2 regions of the Serratia sp. L9 genome follow, and region 2 is predicted to be linked to the other one. Evidence: predicted binding sites of a transcription regulator. Region 2 holds the regulator's gene; the other holds the start of a gene.

Region 1 (3,414 bases), 2.8 Mb from region 2:
CTCGAACATCGGCGGGATATTGACCGGTGAACTGCCGGAAGGGGTAATGGCCCCGAAGGGGCAAGCCAGGCCGCATAGCTTGCAGCCAATGCACAGGCTTTCATTTAATTCGATGGCATGCTCACCATGAGTGATGGCATTGACCGGGCAAACACGCGCACAGGGCGCATCCTCACACTGGCGGCAAAGTATCGGTGCCGTCTGATCACCGACGCGCGTCACGGTCAGCCGGGGATGCGACTGTAGCCCTTCAGCCTTGTGCACTTCGGTGCAGGCGGCCATGCAGGTATTGCATCCTATACATTGCTGAGGCTCCGCAATAACAAAGCGGTTCATAGCCTTTCCTCCAAGAGAAAGCGGTTTACAGTCTGGCTGGGTTGAGGGGCCAGCTATAATTTCCTGTTATTAAGCATTTTCCATGCCAGGAGCCGGAAATGGAGCCTGGGCCAGGCGGGGCAAGGGATTTGGCAAATTGGCTGGCGGTTGGAGCGTGTCGAACTGTCGAATCGTCATCCGTGTCGGCACTGCTGATGATCGCGATGAAGAAGCCTGCATCCGGGGATGCAGGCACTGATGGGGCTAAAATGACAACGAAATCGGGTCCAGTGCGGCTCGGCGGCGTTTTTCTGCGTTCATTTTCTGTAGCATCTTACTATCGACACAGTGCAGCGCCTCGGTCGGGCAGAATTCCATACAGGCCGGGCCGCTTTCGCGCCCGGTGCAGAGATCACATTTATGCGCTTCAGCCTTTTCGCTGGCTGAGAGCATCAATGCGCCGTTCTGGCGGGCAACCGGGCGGGTAATCACCTCCATGACCCCGTAAGGGCAGGCCATGACACAGGCTTTGCAGCCGATGCAACGTTCCTGTGTGACGTTTACCATGCCACCGGTCTGGCTGATGGCCCCATTGGGGCAGGCGCTGGCACAGGGGGCATCCTCGCACTGGCGGCACAGCACCACGGTGCTGATGTTGGGGCCTTTAAGCAGGTGCAGGCGCGGGGCAAAATGGGCGGCATCCAGTGCGGCAATATCCTGGTTATGGCTATGGGCCATCACGCAGGCAATCTCACAAGTACGGCAGCCGATACATTTTTTGGGATCGGCGATGATAAACCTGTTCATCAATAACTCCTGAGTGACCTTTCATCTTTTAAATCGCAGGCGACAAGCCGTCGAGTATGTTCTGGGTTTAGCTATACATAAAACATGCCAGTCAGAGTAAGTTGTTTTAAAACAATAAATTACTTATTTCCTGACATGGGTATCGACAGTTTGATGACATAAAAGACGACGCCAGGCCGGGCTTTCGTCACTGGGCGTGGTGTCCGGTTTCGTCATTTTTGACGAAATCGACAGCAAAAATGTCACTTCCTCCCTGGGGGGTTGAGGTTTATGGGGGAGTGTATCCGGTGTTTCCTGCTCACCCCACTTTGGCACCCTATTTGCAGGCATAGGCCGCATCAGGCATTGATCGCGTTAAAAGGGGGCCGAATGCATGAAATAACCTTATGCCATCATGCGATGGACATCATGCAGCAACATGCCCAGCAGCATCGCGCCCGGCGCATTACCGCCGTATGGTTCGAGCTTGGCGCATTTTCCTGCGTGGAAGCGGATTCACTGAGGTTCTGTTTTGACATGGTATGCCGTGGCACTTTGGCCGAGGGGTGCCAATTGCATCTGATCGAACAGCAGGCGCAGTGCTGGTGCCATGACTGCCAGGCGGATGTCCCATTGCTGACACCCCGGGTTTTGGTCTGCCCGCGTTGCAACGGGCGTAACTTGCGGGTACAGGCTGATGACGGTTTACAAATTAAACGCCTGGAAATTGAATAGGCAACGGGGAATAAGCAATGTGCAGTGATGAACGGGTCAAGCCGGGATCAGCCCACCTGGGGGCTCAGTTATGTGTATAGGTATTCCCGGTAAGGTGGTGGCACTGGAGGCCAGCCAGCCACAACACGCCTGGGTCGATGTCTGCGGCGTGCAGCGTGAGGTCAACATTGCTCTGGTGTGTCAGGAAGGTGAACCGCCGGAGGCATTAATCGGCCGTTGGGTGTTGGTTCATGTGGGGTTTGCCATGAGCCGCCTTGATGAGCATGAGGCACAGGAAACGCTGTCGGTCCTGCAAGCCATGGGGGAGGTGGAACCGGACGTGGCGCTATTTATGGCGGGAGAGGGCCGGGATGGATTGCGCTGAACAATACCCGACCCCACAAGAGCCAGCGGTTGAGGGGAGCAATCTCATCAGCGCGTTAGCCACATATTTGTTGATCCGGTAGGGAGAAATTAGCATTACTTAACATTACACTTTGTGAGGTTGCTCGCTGGAAGTCATGTTCGTTACTCAGACAAGTGGTAAAGAATGTCGAATGTACGTTTAGAAAAGCAAGAACTGCTCGAAATTACCCGAATGTTACTCGGCCAGCGTAGTTTCAACCTCCTGCTGCCACAGCTCTGCCAGATATTACAGCGTTTACAATTGGCAGACAGCGTTGCACTGGTGTTGTTTGAGCCCCACAGCGAGCGGGTTAGTTTTTATGGGCTTGACCAAGGCCAGCAATTGGTCCGCTATCAGGATGAAACGCTGCTGGCGAATGGGCCGGTGAGTCTGTTCAGACACAGCTCGCTGCCCCAGCGTTGGCAGGCCGAAGACCTGCACGCCCGCTATCCGCAAATCAGATCCTTGGCACTGCTGCCCCCGTTTAACGAATACTGCCTGTTACCCTTACATGCCGGTGGGCGGCTGATTGGCGGATGTGAATTACTGCGCAGTGCTCCTGAACCATTCAGTGATGCCAGCCTGGTGCAGCTACAGACGCTGATGGAATTGGTGGCGTTGGCAACGGAACAGATCCTGTTGATAGAGAGCGCCGAAAGGCAGCAACATCAACTGCGCCATGAGCTGGATGATTATCGTATTTTGGTGGATGTCACCAATGCGGTACTGTCAAAGCTCGATCTGGACGATGTCATGGGGGAGATTTCGCAGAAGATCCACCACTTCTTCAAAAGTGACGCCATCAGCATTGTGTTGCGCAGTAATCACGCAGATCAAATCACCATTTACTCCACGCATTATCTGCACGACAACCTTGCTGAACGCCAGCAATACAACGCGGCGTTGGCCGGGACTTTAACGGAACGGGTGATGCAAAGCGGCGAAATGCTGTTGCTGAACCTTAAAAATGCCGAGCATCTTACCGGTTATGAGCGGCGGCTGTCTGATATCTCGCAAGGCAGGATCGAGTCATTGTGCGTCCTGCCGTTGATCTTCGGGCAAAAAAATTGGGTGTCCTGAAGTTGGCGCAATGCCAGCCCGGTGGCTTCAACGCAGGCAACCTGCGGGTGCTGCAGCAAATCGCCGAACGCATTGCCATTGCAGTGGACAATGCGCTGGCGTGCCAGGAAATC
Region 2 (3,414 bases):
CTGCCCATGCGCTCCCGGGTGAGAACGGCGTCAAACACCACCTGCGAAGGCAGATTAAGCTGTTTAGCTGCCAGTTCACTGATAATTTCCAAAGCCCGTTTCTTGCTGGTGCAGTGTACCGAGCTTCTGGTGCACTCGATGTTTAACACCGAGCTTAATTGCATTATTTCGTTGTTCATCTCATCTTCACTTAAACCGTCTTATTCAGCTACCTTTACGGTCGGTTGCAGACCGGCACTGGTAACGTTTATAGCACGGTTTTTCGCCTGTTTAACCCTGATGGCTTAACGGCGCGTACCCATCCAGGTGACGCGCCGATGGTTGCCGTGTAGCCAAGTAGACTACGGTAAGGGCCATAACCACATGGGGTGAAGGCCCAGAATGTCAGTGTTGTTTTAGTTTGTCTTTATGTTTGTTCAATTGACGAGCCAGTTTGTCGATCAGGCAGTCTATTGCGGCATACATATCTTCTTTTTCCGAGGTGGCGTGCAACTCGCCTCCATTCACATGCACCGTTGCTTCAGCAATCTGCTGCACTTTTTCCACACTTAGTACGACATACACCTGATTAATGCGGTCAAAATACTGTTCGAGTTTGGCAAACTTGTTGTTGACGAACTCGCGCATTGGTTCGGTGATTTCGATGTGGTGTCCGGTAATGTTGAGCTGCATAATGTCTTCCTTCTCTATTGAGGTCAAACCAACTGTTTACGCTGGTTAGACGGCGGGATGGACAAAGACTCTCGGTACTTGGCAACGGTACGCCGCGCTACCATGATCCCCTGATCGGAAAGCAGGGTAGCCAGCTTGCTGTCGCTAAGCGGCTTCGCGGGGTTTTCAGCCGCGATAAGTTTCTTCACTAACGCCCGGATCGCCGTAGAGGAGGCTTCGCCACCGCTATCGGTATTCACATGGCTGGAGAAGAAATACTTCAATTCGAAAATACCACGCGGGCTGTGCAGGAATTTCTGCGTAGTGACGCGCGAGATTGTCGATTCATGCATCTCCACGGCCTGGGCGATATCTGCCAGAACCATGGGTTTCATAAACTCTTCCCCTTGCTCAAAGAACGCTTCCTGCTGCTCGACAATGCAGCGGGTCACCTTGAGCAGAGTGTCATTTCGGCTTTCCAGACTTTTAATCAGCCACTTCGCTTCCTGCAGATTGCTCCGGATAAACTGGCCGTCGGCATCATTGCGTACACTGTTGCCGAGGGCTGCGTATTGCTGGTTTATTTTCAGGCGCGGGATGCTGTCTGCATTTAGCTCCACCGTCCACTTATCCTGCACCTTGCGTACCAGAACATCCGGTATGACATACTCTGACTCACCGGTATTGATCGATTGCCCAGGGCGAGGATCGAGCGATTGGATCAACTCCATCGCTTCTTTCAGTGTATCTTCTTTTAACCGAGTTGTTCGCATCAGGCTGCGAAAGTCGTGGTTGGCCAGCAAATCCAGATGCTCGCTGACAATCAGGCGGGCCTCGGCCAGATAAGGTGTCTCTTTGGCATATTGAGAAAGCTGGATCAGCAGGCAGTCCCGCAGATCGCGGGCAGCAACGCCGACGGGATCAAAACGCTGCACGCGCTTTAAAACCGCTTCAACTTCTTCCATGGTCACATTCTCGTCGCCCATACTTTCCAGAATATCTTCCAGCGGTACGGTGAGATAGCCGGTATCGTCCACGGCATCGACGATCGAGGTGGCAATGGCCACGTCAGTGTCGGAAAACGGCGTCAGATCCACTTGCCACATCAGGTAATCTTGCAGCGTTTGCGTCGTTTCACCCTGATAGACCGGGAGTTCGTCATCGCCGTAGTCAGTACCGGTGCCGGAAGGCGTGCCTGCGGTGTAGATCTCATCCCAGGTCGCATCCAGGGGCAGCTCTTCAGGCATGTCCTTTTGTTCCAACGCTTCGCGGGTATCCAGCCCTTCAGTATCGGTACTCTCTTTTGCCTCGATCTCTTCGTGCTGGTCTTCAGACTGTTCAAGCAGCGGGTTGCTCTCTAACGCCAGTTGGATCTCCTGCTGGAGCTCAAGCGTGGACAGCTGCAACAGGCGTATCGCCTGTTGGAGTTGGGGAGTCATGGCCAGCTGTTGGCTGAGCCGGAGTTGCAAACCTTGCTTCATATCTTGTGTTTACTTCCGTTAACGGATTGCCAATTGGCACGCCGCTGGAGCTTAGAGGCGGAATTCTTCGCCCAGATAAACGCGTTTCACCTGCTCATCGGCCAAAATAGCATCCGGCGTACCGTGTGCGATCAGTTTGCCCTGGCTGACGATATAGGCGCGTTCACAGACGTCCAGCGTCTCACGCACGTTATGGTCGGTGATCAGTACGCCAAGACCGCTGTCACGCAGGTGTTCGATAATCTTTTTGATATCGATAACAGAAATCGGGTCAACCCCGGCGAAGGGCTCATCCAGCAGGATAAATTTCGGATTGGCGGCGAGTGCACGGGCAATCTCCACGCGGCGGCGTTCCCCGCCGGAGAGCGACTGGCCCAGGTTGTCTCGCAGATGGGAGATGTGAAACTCCTCCATCAGCTCAACCGCACGATCGTCACGCTGTTCGCTGGTGAGATCCGGGCGAATTTCCAGCACTGCCATAAGGTTGTCGTAAACACTCAAGCGACGGAAGATTGATGCTTCCTGCGGCAGGTAGCCGATGCCACGGCGAGCACGAGCGTGCAGCGGCAGGATACTGATATCTTCTTCATCGATAACAATGCGCCCGGCATCGCGCTGAACGATACCGACAACCATGTAAAACGTGGTGGTCTTACCGGCCCCGTTTGGTCCCAGCAGGCCGACGATTTCGCCCGATTTCACGTTAAGGCTCACGTCTTCAACGACTTTGCGGCCTTTATAGGCTTTCGCCAGGTTTTCTGCGATGAGTGTTGCCATAAGTGTTTAGTTACTCTTCTTTTGACCGTTTTTGTCTTGCAACTGTGATGGCACCAGAACCGTAGTCACGCGTTTGCCTTTATCGCTGAACGCCTGCATCTGCTGCTGCTGCACCAGATAGGTGATACGGTCGCCCTGCACGTTGCTGTCGAGCTGCTCCAGGTAGGCATTACCCGTGAGCGTAACCAACTGCGTAGCGACGTCGTAACGTACTTTCTGCGCGTGGCCTTTCACCGGCTTGCCGTTGTCCTGCATCTGGTAGAAGGTTACCGGATTGCCGAAGGCTTCAATATAGGTTTTATTCTGATCGCCACCTGGGCGGGTAACCACCACTTTATCGGCTTTGATCTCGATGGTGCCCTGCTTGATCACCACCTCGTCGGTAAAGGTGCTGACGTTGCTTTGCATATCCAGCGACTGTTTCAGCGAGTTGATGCTCACCGGTTGGTCAGAGTCGGATTTCAGCGCCAGGGCCGGGCTGCTGGCGGTCAAAACGAGGCTGACG

Evidence for each region. Region 2 encodes sigma-54, which starts transcription at its own class of promoters, with help from an activator protein. Its sites were predicted from a motif close to GTTGGCACANNTTTCGCTNT; they were not measured.
Region 1: hypA (hydrogenase maturation nickel metallochaperone HypA) is a predicted target of sigma-54. The motif match lies at 1,430-1,449, and genes of this name have one in related genera.

The regions. Positions count from the first base shown of each region.
Region 1 covers NZ_CP192591.1:4,615,132-4,618,545, reverse strand. The annotation lists gene ACQ86O_RS22050 (4Fe-4S dicluster domain-containing protein) at 1-336, opposite strand, end outside; gene hydN (electron transport protein HydN) at 580-1,122, opposite strand; gene hypA (hydrogenase maturation nickel metallochaperone HypA) at 1,492-1,836, shown strand; gene ACQ86O_RS22035 (HypC/HybG/HupF family hydrogenase formation chaperone) at 1,907-2,200, shown strand; partial or broken gene flhA (formate hydrogenlyase transcriptional activator FlhA) at 2,366-3,414, shown strand, end outside.
Region 2 covers NZ_CP192591.1:1,782,563-1,785,976, forward strand. The annotation lists gene ptsN (PTS IIA-like nitrogen regulatory protein PtsN) at 1-179, opposite strand, end outside; gene hpf (ribosome hibernation promoting factor) at 385-672, opposite strand; gene rpoN (RNA polymerase factor sigma-54) at 696-2,132, opposite strand; gene lptB (LPS export ABC transporter ATP-binding protein) at 2,184-2,909, opposite strand; gene lptA (lipopolysaccharide ABC transporter substrate-binding protein LptA) at 2,916-3,414, opposite strand, start outside.